One region of the Bacillus sp. AK124 genome, then DNA from elsewhere that is predicted to be linked to it. Evidence: riboswitches for the same ligand, from Rfam matches in the RefSeq annotation. Region 1 holds a riboswitch; each other region holds the start of a gene.

Region 1 (4,205 bases):
TCCCGGTAAATATTATAACCGCCGAACAACTCATCTGCTCCTTCTCCGGACAAAACAACCGTAACTTGCTTCTTCGCTTCCTTCGCGACAAAATACAAAGGAATTGCAGCAGGGTCTGCCAACGGATCATCCAGATGCCAGACGATCTTTGGAAGCTCGTTCATATATTCTTCAGGGGAAATGATCGCGCTGAAGTTCTCCACGCCGACCCTATCAGCGGTTTCTTTCGCAACGTCAACTTCGCTGAAGCCTTCATGTTCAAAGCCGACAGAGAACGTTTTTAAGTTGGGATGAAATTGCTTTGCCACCGACACGATAAAAGAAGAGTCGATGCCTCCGGAAAGGAAGGAACCTACAGGTACATCGCTTCGCATATGGACTTTTACGGAATCAAAGATCGCGTCTCTTACTTCCTGAACAAGCTTGTCTTCTTCGGTCTGAACAGGCTTGAATTGAACTTTCCAGTATGTTTTAAATTGAATATCCTCGCCCGGGCGGACAGTAAACTGATGGCCCGGTTCTACTTTTTGCACCTTTTTGTCAAGCGTCTCAGGCTCTGGTACAAATTGGAATGACGTATACTGCTGAAGCGCTTTTTCATTCAATTCCAAATCGGCATCAACAGCCATCAGGCTCTTTCTTTCTGACGCAAAATAAACATGGCCGTCCGTTTTCGTAAAATAGAGCGGCTTAATGCCGAACGGATCGCGCGCTCCGTATAGGAGCTGTTCTTTTTTATCCCAGATTAAAAAAGCAAACATTCCGCGCAGCTTGGAAGCAGCTTCCTGTTTGTAGTGGCGGTAAGTCGCAAGCAAAACTTCCGTATCTGAATCGGTTTTGAACTCGTATCCTTTTGAAATAAGTTCGTCTTTCAGTTCTATATAGTTATAGATTTCTCCATTAAAAATAATCCAATAGGAATCATCTTCATAAGACAGAGGCTGTCCTCCGTTTTCCACATCGATGATGCTGAGCCTTCTAAATCCGAAGCCTACATGCTCATCATGATAGTACCCATCATCGTCCGGACCGCGGTGTACAATCATTTCATTCATTTGTTTAATCAGTTCTTCCTGGGCTGCTGTCTCGGATGATGGGCGATGATTGAATACCCCTACAAATCCACACATAGTATTGCCTCCGATTTTTTAAATTTCGTGCAGAAATCAAAGTCTGCTTCTTGATTAGACAAGTGTTTAAAGAAAAACGTTTCACATCCGCCCGCTTTTTGCCATCGAAAAACAAAGCCGCTTATGAAAGCGGCTATGCGGTTGTTATTCTCCTAATGCATCTTTCTTCAGCTGATCTGCTTTGTCTGTGCGCTCCCAAGGCAGATCGAGGTCGAGGCGGCCGAAATGTCCGTAAGCTGCCGTTTGTTTGTAAATCGGACGGCGAAGATCGAGCATTTTAATAATGCCGGCAGGTCTTAGATCAAAGTTTTTGCGAACCACTTCGATCAATGTTTCTTCACTGGCTTTGCCTGTACCGAATGTATCGATTGAAATGGATACCGGCTGTGCGACACCGATCGCGTAGGCAAGCTGCACTTCACAGGAATCAGCAAGGCCTGCGGCGACGATATTTTTCGCTACATATCTCGCAGCATAAGCTGCAGATCTATCAACCTTTGTCGCATCCTTACCGGAAAACGCTCCGCCGCCGTGACGGGCATATCCGCCATAGGTGTCAACGATGATTTTGCGTCCTGTTAAACCGGCATCCCCCTGCGGTCCTCCGATAACAAAACGGCCCGTAGGATTAATGAAGTACTTCGTGTTTTCATCGATCAGCTCTTTTGGCACTACCGGGTTGATGACATGCTCTTTCAGATTGCGCTGAATTTGTTCAAGCGAAATCTCAGGGTGATGCTGAGTCGAAATGACAATTGTATCGATGCGAATCGGCTTGTTGTTCTCATCATACTCAACAGTTACCTGTGTCTTTCCGTCCGGACGAAGATACGGCAGAATTTCCTCTTTGCGGACTTCTGTCAAACGGCGAGACAATTTATGAGCAAGCGAAATCGGCAGAGGCATAAGTTCCTTTGTTTCGTTGCAGGCAAAACCGAACATTAAACCTTGGTCTCCGGCTCCGATCGCTTCAATTTCAGCGTCGCTCATTGCTCCTTCACGCGCTTCAAGCGCCTGGTCGACTCCCATTGCAATATCTGGCGACTGTTCATCTATAGACGTTAAGACCGCGCAAGTTTCGGCATCAAAACCGTATTTTGCACGTGTGTAGCCAATTTCTTTAATCGTTTCGCGGACTGTTTTCGGAATATCGACGTAAGTGGACGTCGTGATTTCACCGCTTACCAGCACCAATCCGGTTGTCACAGATGTTTCACAGGCAACGCGGGCATTCGGATCTTTCTTTAAAATTTCGTCTAATATACTATCCGAAATCTGGTCGCAAATTTTGTCCGGATGTCCCTCCGTAACTGACTCTGATGTAAATAACCGACGGTTTTTGCTCATTTATGTTTCCTCCTGTATATGAAGATCAGCCGTGATCTTAAGTATGATACGGATCTCGTCCCTCTTGATTATATGACGATACTCGGGCTTCATACGCTCTCGTTTTGAAACAATTTCCATATGCTATTCTTGACGAGATTCTAAGTCAAAATTCCTCTTAATAGAATTTTTCCTGACTGGCTGCCCGGCTAGACCTTTCACGTCCTGTGAAAAACGCCCAGTACCTTCCTCCTGCTTGATACTCGGCTAAAACCTTTCACGTCCTGTGAAAAACGCCGAGTACCTTCCTCCTGAAGGCAGTTTTTTTAGCAATTTTTGGATCTCGATTTATGCAATAAAAAAACCTTTTCCTATTCGCTGAGGAAAGGGTCTGGTATTGCGTGCCTTTCACTCTTATCGCTCAAGGTATTGAACACCTTGCATCAGGTTAGCACCGTAGTTGTCTCAGAAACTGTTTTTTTCCATTAATAAGAGAAACCGGTTGCTGGGTTTCATTGGGCCTGTCCCTCCACCAGCTCGGGATAAGAGTATCCGCTCAATGAAATATCTTATCTTAAAATGGCTTGTTATGTCAATATCGGCCGCAATAAATTTAAACTTGTCTTTCGAGAAAAAACCCGAACGAAAAATGAAGAAACGGTATAGACTATAAGAGTAAATGTGTTATACTAATTCTACATTAATGTTATACACATTAAAAAACACGCAAAGGAAGGTTTTTTATGAATTCTGTAGATTTAACAACTGACTTACAAACGTTATTAATGGGCGAAAACGTTCAGCTGAACTTGTCCGTTCCCCTTTTGGTTGAAAAAGTCCTTGAACGCAAAGAAGGAGTCTTAACATCTTCCGGAGCCGTGCGGGCTACAACCGGTACATACACCGGCCGCTCGCCAAAAGACAAATTCATTGTGGAAGAAGCGAGCACAAAGGACAAAATCGATTGGGGCGCAGTAAACCAGCCGATTTCAGAAGCCGCCTTTGACCGGCTGTACACAAAAGTGCTCAGCTATTTAAAGGAACGCGATGAATTGTATGTATTTGAAGGGTTTGCAGGAGCAGACGAAAAATACCGGCTTCCGATTACAGTTGTCAACGAGTTCGCCTGGCACAACCTGTTTGCAAGACAGTTGTTCATCAGACCTGAAGAACATGATAAAAAACCTGAAGAACAGCCGTTTACGATTCTTTCCGCTCCGCATTTCAAAGCCGATTCGCTCATTGACGGGACCAGATCTGAAACATTTATCATCGTGTCGTTTGAAAAGCGTACGATTTTAATCGGAGGCACCGAATATGCCGGCGAGATGAAAAAATCGATTTTTTCTATTATGAATTATCTTCTTCCTGAACAAAACATTTTACCGATGCACTGTTCGGCAAACATTGGCGAGGAAGGCGGAACAGCTCTCTTCTTCGGATTGTCAGGCACAGGCAAAACGACGCTTTCCGCCGATCCGAAACGGAAGCTGATCGGTGACGACGAACACGGCTGGTCCAGCACAGGCGTTTTCAACATTGAAGGAGGCTGCTACGCCAAGTGCATTAACTTAAGCAAAGAAAAAGAACCGCAGATTTACAATGCGATCCGCTTCGGTTCCGTTCTTGAAAATGTCGTGGTTGACGGCAAAACCGGGGAGCCGGACTATTCCGACGCATTCTATACGGAAAACACGAGAGCGGCTTACCCGATTGATGCGATTGACAACATCGTCAAGCCGAGCATCG
Region 2 (4,205 bases), 1.9 Mb from region 1:
GTCAAGAAACGTCAGACAGCCGTGCGCCTTGGCAAGCTTGACGACGCCTCTGATATCCGTAATGCCGAGCGTCGGATTTGACGGTGTTTCAAGGTAGATGACTTTTGTATTTTCCCTTATGTTTAAAGCAATTTCATTTAAATCCGTCATATCGACGAAAGTATGTTCAATCCCGAAGCGGCTCAGCACTTCCGTAATCATCCGGTAAGTGCCGCCGTACACATCTTTTGTGACAAGCACGTGATCGCCCTTTGACAAAAGCAGAAAGGCGGTGGAAATCGCGGCCATTCCGGATGAAAAAGCAAATCCCCTCGTCCCTCCCTCAAGCTCGGCTATCGTGTCTTCAAGCGCCGTTCTTGTCGGTGTTCCTGACCGGCTGTAGTCATATTCGCCGAATTTGTCAAAAGAGCCTTGATGAAAGGTTGAGGCGTGCTGGATCGGCACGCTGACGGCTCCGGTTGCTCCGTCCGTTTTATTTTGGTTATGAACAAGCCGTGTTTCAAGCGTCCAGTTTTCATGACTCATGCGGAACCGCCTCCCCTTTTACTTTTTCCAGCGCAGCTTTTAGATCCTGCTTTAAATCGGAGACGTGTTCGATTCCGACTGAAAAGCGCAGAAGTCTGTTGCAGACGCCGTTTGCAATTCGGATGTCTTCCGGGATATCCATATGGGTCTGTGTCGCCGGATAGGTGATGAAGCTTTCGACTCCGCCGAGGCTTTCGGCGAAACAGATCGTCTTGAGATTTTTCAGCAACGGATTAACCCATTCTTCTTTTTGAACGCGGAATGACAGCATGCCGCCTTTTCCCGGATAAAGAACATCGGCAATTTCCTCCTGCTCTTCCAAAAAGGCCGCAAGTTCCCGCGCGTTTTCCTGATGCTGTCTCATCCTGAGAGCGAGCGTCTTCATCCCTCTCATTAAGAGCCATGAATCGAACGGCGATAAAACCGCGCCGATGGCGTTTTGGTGCTGGAACATTTCCTCAGACAGCTCTTCGCCTTTTGCAACGACAAGCCCCGCCAAAAGATCGTTATGACCGCCCAAATACTTCGTCGCGCTGTGAATGACAAGATCAGCGCCGAGCTCAATCGGCTTTTGCAGAACCGGTGTATAGAACGTATTGTCAACAATGAGCAGCAAGTCGTGCTCTTTGGCGATTTGCGCGATTTTTTGAATATCAGCTTCCTGCATGAGCGGATTTGTCGGCGTTTCTACAAACAGTGCCTTTGTATTGTTCGTGATTTTCGACTTGATACAGTCTTCGTCTGAAAAATCGTCGTAGAAAAAGCGAAGTCCGTATTTCTTCCATTCGTTTTCAAAAAGGCGGTACGTTCCCCCATATAAATCGGACGAAACGATGAGCTCATCCCCGCTTTGAAACAGAGCCATGATCGTCTGAATGGCAGCCATACCGGAACTGAACGCAAAGCCGCGCGTTCCCCCTTCGAGTTTCGCGATTGCATCTTCAACAAGCTGTCTTGTCGGATTTTTTGTGCGAATGTAATCAAACCCTGTGGATTCCCCGATCCCTTTGTGCCTGTACGCAGAAGAGAAATAAACGGGAGGATTGACAGTTCCCGTTATTTCATCACTGCGGTTGCCGATTTGCGCCAGCGTTGTTTGTACATGTTCAGTCATATGACACCATCCTTTTAAAAATAAAAAACCCCTTCTTCATAAGAAGAAGGGGGATTATGCGCTTCTTCTTATCTTCCAAGCATCTGCTTGCTGGATTTAGCACCTTGGTACACTGACATCGTCAGTGCAGACCGGTTGCTGAGGTTTCAAAGGGCCAGTCCCTCCACCTCTCGTGATAAGAATCTCTTCAATTTTCTGATTGTTCTTTACTTTAACCTAAGTCAAGACATTTTTCAAGGGTCATTTTTAAATCTTTCCTCATATTGAACATGGTATGATGAAACCAAACGACGGAACCGGAGGAATCAGATGCCAAAAACAGAGCGATTAATCGAATTGATGATGACCGTTCATACAAAACGAAAATTTACGGCCGGGGAGCTCGCAGCAGAATTCGGGGTTTCCTACCGCACGATTCTCCGCGATCTGGACGAGCTGAGCGCGCTCGGCGTCCCGATCTATTCTGAAACAGGCGCGAACGGAGGCTATTATTTGCTGAATGAACCTGTGCTTCCGCCGCTCTTTTTTACACAATCAGAGGCGGCGGCTATGTTTTTCGCGTATCAATCTCTGCAGTTTTTCGGATCGCTTCCCTTTGATGCGGAAACGCGGATGGTTTTAAAAAAGTTCTACCGCCACCTTCCCGTGGAAACACAGGAGCGGATTGATGCGATGAAAGACAGAATCGTGTTCTGGAATCCGCATCGTCCAAAAGCCGCCGAACATTTAGAAACGCTTCTTGATGCAGCCATCAATCAATCCGTTTTGACGGTCGTTTATGACGGAACAGACGATTGCGCGGAGAGATCCATCCAGCCCATCGGCTTGTTCAGCTGGAACGGCTTCTGGTACTGTCCGGCCTATTGCTTTAAAAGGCAGGCGTTCAGACTGTTCCGCGCCGACCGCATCCTTCGGGCGGAAAAAGCGGCCAGCCCGCTGGCCCGCCAGCTTCCCTATCGATCGGTTCTCAGCTGGATCAAACATTCGGAGAGCGAGTGCTCTGAACCGGTGCGGCTGCAAGCGGAACTGACACGCAGAGGAGCCAGGCGGGCTGCGGCTGATGTGGACTTATTCAAGATCCTCACCATGCGGGATGACGGGACGGGGGCGATCGATGCAAACCTCCCCAGACCAGAACTTGAGTATTTCGGGGAACTTTTGTGGAACCTCGGCACTGAGGCAACTGTCAAAGAACCCGCGGAAATCAAGCTTCAGCTGAAACGAAAGGCTTCTGACATTTTAGCAAGGTACGACTGACTTTTTTTTAGAATCGTGACAAAGCCTGTCAGGATTAGGTGATACTTTTAGAATAATGCCAAATGGAAAGGATGAAGCAAATGAATCAAGTTCAAGCCCTGCGGAGCGATTTGTTCCACGAGATGGAGACGGGCATCCGCTCCACGTGTCATCTTCTGAAAAAAGTGAAGGAATCTGACTGGTCTTACCGGCCCGCCGACCGCATGCGAAGCCTGAAAGAACTGGCAAGCCATCTGACGGCCATCCCAGAAGCCGACATGGCTATCATGCAGGAAAAGGAAGAGGCCGCCATCTCCCGAATTGAAAAGAAGTATAGTGCATTGCAGTCGGCTGACCAAATGGCTGAAGCGATGCAGAAAGGATTCGCCGCTTTTCAAACGTATATGACTTCCCTCTCCGACGAGGAATTTTTGACGAAAAAAACAAAGCCGTTTTACCTTGATGAAGGGATGACCCAAAGCCGCTGGCTGACGGAAACGCTCACCCACGTCTTCCATCACAGGGCCCAGCTGTTTAATTATTTAAAACAGCTCGGCTATGACGTCAACATGTTCGATCTGTATCTTTAAAAGGTGTTCATATGAAGCTGCCTCTGACAAAAAAAGAACGGTCAAACTTAAGGACAGCCAAGGTAAAAATAAAAAACACGGCATATATGGATCTGTCCGTCCTTGCACATACGCTCGGTTCGTCTTTGGAGCGCGCCGCATACATCAAGGCGCTCGCCCAGTTTCAAACCGCTCCTTCCATCGGGCCGAAAATGGCGCAGTGCGCCGTTGACCTGGGCTACTATTCCCTTGGCGACATCAAGCATGAATCAGGTGCGGATTTGATCATCCGCCTCGAAAAACTGAAAGGCTACTGGGAAGATCCTTGTGCAGAAGATGCGCTGCGATGCATCGTCCATTACGCCAACGATCCCGAAAGCGCTAAAAGCTGGTGGGATTTCACAGAGGAAAGAAAAATGTACCGCGAACGCTGCGGATACCCTCCGGATAGACCGTCAACGCCCTGGTACGAAAAAAAACGGACATAAAAAATCACGGCTGCCGAACAGTTCGGCAGCCCTTTTCGCTTCTTTCACAAGAGAATTTCGTGTTAAAATGAATGGAAACGTTCACAAACATTATTTCTGGAGGAATTCATCTTGGCTATGAAAACAGGAGTCATTCAGGAGAAGAAGCTTTTTTCGGAAGAGCTCGGCGAGGAAATGGAGCTTCTCGTCTATTTGCCGTCATCCTTCTCGCCGCTTTACAAATATCATGTGATCATCGCACAGGATGGACATGACTATTTCCGCCTCGGGCGC
Region 3 (4,205 bases), 2.0 Mb from region 1:
AGCGAGGCTACTTCATCGGCCAGCGCTTCAATATGGGCGGGCGTCGTTCCGCAGCAGCCGCCGACAATGTTCAGCCAGCCTTCTTCTGCAAACGCCTTGATTTTTTTCGCGAGCGATTGCGGTGATTCATGGTATTGTCCCTCCTCATCGGGGAGGCCGGCATTCGGATAGCAGCTGACGGCCGTCCTCGCAAGGGAAGAAAGGGTTCTGATGTGATCTGTCATAAATTCCGGGCCCGTCGCGCAATTTAAACCGACGCTGACCGGCTTCATATGCTCGAGTGAGATATAGAACGATTCGATATCCTGGCCGGCCAGTGTCGTGCCCATCGGTTCGATCGTGCCTGATACCATGAGGGGAAGGGTTTTGTCGGTTTTTTCGAAGGCTTGCCTGATGCCGATAAAGCCCGCTTTAACGTTCAGCATATCCTGGCTCGTTTCGAGCAGCAAGAGGTCGGCTCCCCCTGTGATCAGCGCTCTTGCCTGTTCCTCGTAATTATCGATCAGCTCGTCAAAGGTCGTGCCGCCGGTGACGGAAAGGGTTTTTGTCGTCGGACCCATCGCGCCGGCGACAAACCTTGGCCATTCAGGTGTGGAAAACTTTTCGGCGGCCGCTTTGGCGAGTTTGACTGAAGCGAGGTTGACTTCATAGGCGCGCTGCCCGAGGTCGTACTCGTCCAGAACGAGCCGTGTGGCTCCGAATGTATTGGTTTCGATGATATCGGCTTTAGCGGCCAGATAGGCTTCGTGGATGCCCTGAATGATATGAGGTGCCGTGATGCTTAGAAATTCATTGCACCCTTCATAGGCCTCGCCGCCGAAGTCAGCGGCGGACAAACCGGCATTCTGGATCATCGTTCCCATCGCACCGTCAAGGACGAGGATTTTTTTCTTCAGCTGGTCATTGATGTTAGACATTTGTTTTCTCCTTTTCTTTCTGGTGGATATATGCCGTCAGTTCGGCGGTTAAATCAGACCGCAAAAACGGTGTGATCAGATAAATGCCGTTGAACAGGTCGCACGCCGCATCAAGCAGGGAGCGGGCGATCGCGAGCCCTTCCTCGGCCTGTTTTTGTTTGTCATTTCCCGCCAGCGCCATCTTTTCGCGGATTGAATCGGACAGTTTGATGCCGGGGATTTCGTTGTGGATGAATTCCGCGTTGCGGCTGCTGGTCAGCGGCATGACGCCGATATAGATCGGTGTTTCAAGATGCTTTGTTTCTTCGTGGATTTTGATGAGCTGCTCCTCTGAATAGACAGGCTGGGAAATGAAATAGTCTGCGCCGCAGGCGATTTTTTTCTCAAGCCGTTTCACCGCTTTGTCAATGTGTCTGACATTCGGATTGAAGGCGGCCGCCACTGAGAAATTTGTTTTCTTGCCGAGCGGTTTACCTGAATATGACAAGCCTTCGTTAAACTGTTTGATCAGGCTGATCAAATCGAACGATGTCAGATCATAGACGGAAGTCGCTCCCGGAAAGTCGCCGATTTTCGACGGATCGCCGGTAATCGCCAGCACGTCTGACAGCCCCAGTGTATCGAGCCCCATTAGATGGGACTGCAGGCCGATCAGGTTGCGGTCTCTGCATGTAATATGGATCAGCGACCTCATATCGAGGCGCTGTTTTAAGAGCGCGCCGCAGGCGACATTGCTGATCCTCGGTGTGGCAAGCGAGTTGTCCGCCAATGTCAGTGCATCGATTCCGGCTGATTGAAGCTCTTTAGCGGCGTGCAAAAATTTCTCAAAGTTTAATTGTTTTGGAGGATCGAGTTCGACGATAATGGACCGTTTTTGCTTGGCCAGATCGTCGAGAACGGGCTCTGTCCTTTCGTTTTGAACAGCAAGCGCCGCTTTCTTTCTGATTTTCACGTGTTTTTCGGTGACTGGAGGAAGCCCTTTGACCGCCTCAGCCATCGCCCTGATGTGGTTCGGCGTGGTTCCGCAGCAGCCGCCGATGATCCGTGCGCCTTGATTGCGGAATTCCTCCGCGCTTTCCCTGAAATATTCATCATCTGTCTCATAAACAAGCCTGCCTTCGACAAGGGACGGGAGGCTGCTGTTCGGATAGACGGAAAGATAGGCGTCTTCTAAAAGCGGGACTTCTTCAAGCGCTCTGATCATATGATAAGGGCCGAGGCGGCAGTTGATACCAACGACGTCTGCGCCGAGGGATGCCAGCTGCTTCAGGCCGTCCGCAAGCGGGGTTCCGTCCTGAAGAACGCCCTCTTCGTGCATTGAGACATTCAAAATGATCGGCAGCTCTGTTTCCTTTCTGGCAATCTTTAAAACTTCGCGCGCTTCTTCTAAATCATAATAGGTTTCGAGCAGAAGTCCGTCCGGCTGCTCATTTAACAGAAGATAGAGCTGTTCGCGGAAGCTTCTTTTAATGTCCTCGAGAGAATACGAGTTTTTGTTGAACGTCCGGATTCCGCCGAGCGTACCGAGAACATAAGCAGAACCGGCGGCGGAGCGGGCGAGACGGACCGCTTTTTCGTTGATTTGTTTTGTTTCGTCTTCGAGCCCGTATCTGGACAGCTTGATGAAGTTTGCGCCGTACGTGTTCGTTTGAATAATATCGGCGCCGGCCTGTACATACGCTTCGTGGACGCGTCTCACTTCTTCGGGCTTGGAGATGTTCAGTTCCTCAAAACACCTGTCGATCCCGTAGGAATACAGAAGTGTGCCCATTGCGCCGTCCGCGATTAACGTTTTGCTTTTTATATCCTCCAAAAAACCCATCGTTTTCCCCCTTAAGCATTTTTGATAAACAAAAAAGTCTTCTGTGAAGCAGAAGACTTTTCATCGACATTGTCCGTCTTCTTATCTTCCAAGCAGACTGCTTGCTGGATTTAGCACCTTGGTCATGAATATTCATTCACCGGTTGCTGAGGCTTCATTGGGCCAGTCCCTCTGCCTCTCTTGATAAGAACAGCTATTTAGTTTCTATTGATTACTTTTACTCAATTTACCGAAAATCGGGGGAATAATCAACAGTAAATTAAGAATTTATCGAAAATTTATAAATTGGACATCAATCGGCAGGTCGGCTTCCCTCACCATCGCGATGATTTGCTGAAGGTCGTCTTTATTTTTTCCGGTTACGCGGACTTGATCATCCTGCACTTGCGATTTAACTTTCAGACCCGATTTTTTTATCAGGTTATTGATTTTTTTCGCGTTTTCTTTGTCGATGCCCTGAACTAGTTTTCCGCGCTGTCTGACCGTGCCGCCTGAAGCGTTCTCAAGCTTTGAGTATTCGATGTTTTTCGTCGGGACGTTCCGCTTGATCAGTTTGCCGACAAGCACGTCTTTCAGCTGGTTCATTTTAAATTCGTCGTCCGATACGAGAACGAGCTCGTCTCCTTCGAGTGTGATGCTGCTTTTTGACCCTTTGAAATCATAGCGTGTGCCGATTTCCTTGAGAGCGGTCTGAATTGCGTTTTGAACTTCAGGCAGTTCAACCTTTGAGACGATATCAAATGAGCTTTCTTTCGCCATGTGAAAACCTCCATCCATTTTACTTATGAGTCAATTATAGTAGAATAAGGTGAAACTTCCAATATCGAGCGGTTTGCCTGGCCGCGATCCGGCAATAATTTTAACATTGGAGGAATAATAAGAAAAAGAAAAACAGGCGGATAAGAAAGGAAGAAACAGTATGAAACCAGGACAGCAGCTAACATTGAAAATAGATCATAAAGCCGATTACGGTTACTTTTTGACGGACGGCGAAACGGCGGTCCTTCTGCATCAGAGCGAGATCACGGAGGATATTGAAGATAGAGAAGAGGTCGATGTCTTTTTATATGTCGATCATGAAGATCGCTTGGCGGCTACGATGAGAAAGCCGATGATCAGCGCTGAACAGTACGGCTGGGTGGAAGTCGTTGATGCCGTCAGCGGCATGGGGGTTTTCGTCGATGTCGGGCTCTCGAAGGACGCCCTCGTTGCGACAGAGCATCTCCCGCCGTATGAATCAGTATGGCCGCAAAAAGGGGACAGGCTGTACTGTATGCTGAAAATCACGGGGCACGGAAGGATGTTTGCCAAACCGGCGCCGGAGGATAAGATCAGCGAGCTGTTTAGTGAAGCTTCACCCGGTCTGATGAATAAAGAGCTCACCGGAACGATCTACCGCTTGATCGCATCAGGCTCTTTTATGATTTCCGAAACCGGTATCAGAGGCTTTATCCATTCTTCTGAGC

What was found. Region 1 has a riboswitch for S-adenosylmethionine ahead of metK (methionine adenosyltransferase). Riboswitches for the same ligand answer to the same signal wherever they lie in the genome.
Region 2: another riboswitch for S-adenosylmethionine. It lies ahead of M1E06_RS14915 (methionine biosynthesis PLP-dependent protein); the one in region 1 lies ahead of metK (methionine adenosyltransferase).
Region 3: another riboswitch for S-adenosylmethionine. It lies ahead of M1E06_RS15425 (bifunctional homocysteine S-methyltransferase/methylenetetrahydrofolate reductase); the one in region 1 lies ahead of metK (methionine adenosyltransferase).

What each region holds. Positions count from the first base shown of each region.
Region 1 is NZ_CP096378.1:1,095,308-1,099,512, reverse strand. It holds gene asnB (asparagine synthase (glutamine-hydrolyzing)) at 1-1,130, opposite strand, end outside; gene metK (methionine adenosyltransferase) at 1,275-2,477, opposite strand; SAM riboswitch class I at 2,868-3,005, opposite strand; gene pckA (phosphoenolpyruvate carboxykinase (ATP)) at 3,200-4,205, shown strand, end outside.
Region 2 is NZ_CP096378.1:2,961,805-2,966,009, forward strand. It holds gene metC (cystathionine beta-lyase) at 1-525, opposite strand, end outside; gene M1E06_RS14915 (methionine biosynthesis PLP-dependent protein) at 515-1,639, opposite strand; SAM riboswitch class I at 1,705-1,821, opposite strand; gene M1E06_RS14920 (helix-turn-helix transcriptional regulator) at 1,949-2,896, shown strand; gene M1E06_RS14925 (DinB family protein) at 2,977-3,465, shown strand; gene M1E06_RS14930 (helix-hairpin-helix domain-containing protein) at 3,477-3,932, shown strand; gene M1E06_RS14935 (esterase family protein) at 4,044-4,205, shown strand, end outside.
Region 3 is NZ_CP096378.1:3,050,254-3,054,458, reverse strand. It holds gene metH (methionine synthase) at 1-917, opposite strand, end outside; gene M1E06_RS15425 (bifunctional homocysteine S-methyltransferase/methylenetetrahydrofolate reductase) at 910-2,739, opposite strand; SAM riboswitch class I at 2,818-2,929, opposite strand; gene M1E06_RS15420 (YajQ family cyclic di-GMP-binding protein) at 3,007-3,498, opposite strand; partial or broken gene M1E06_RS15415 (CvfB family protein) at 3,639-4,205, shown strand, end outside.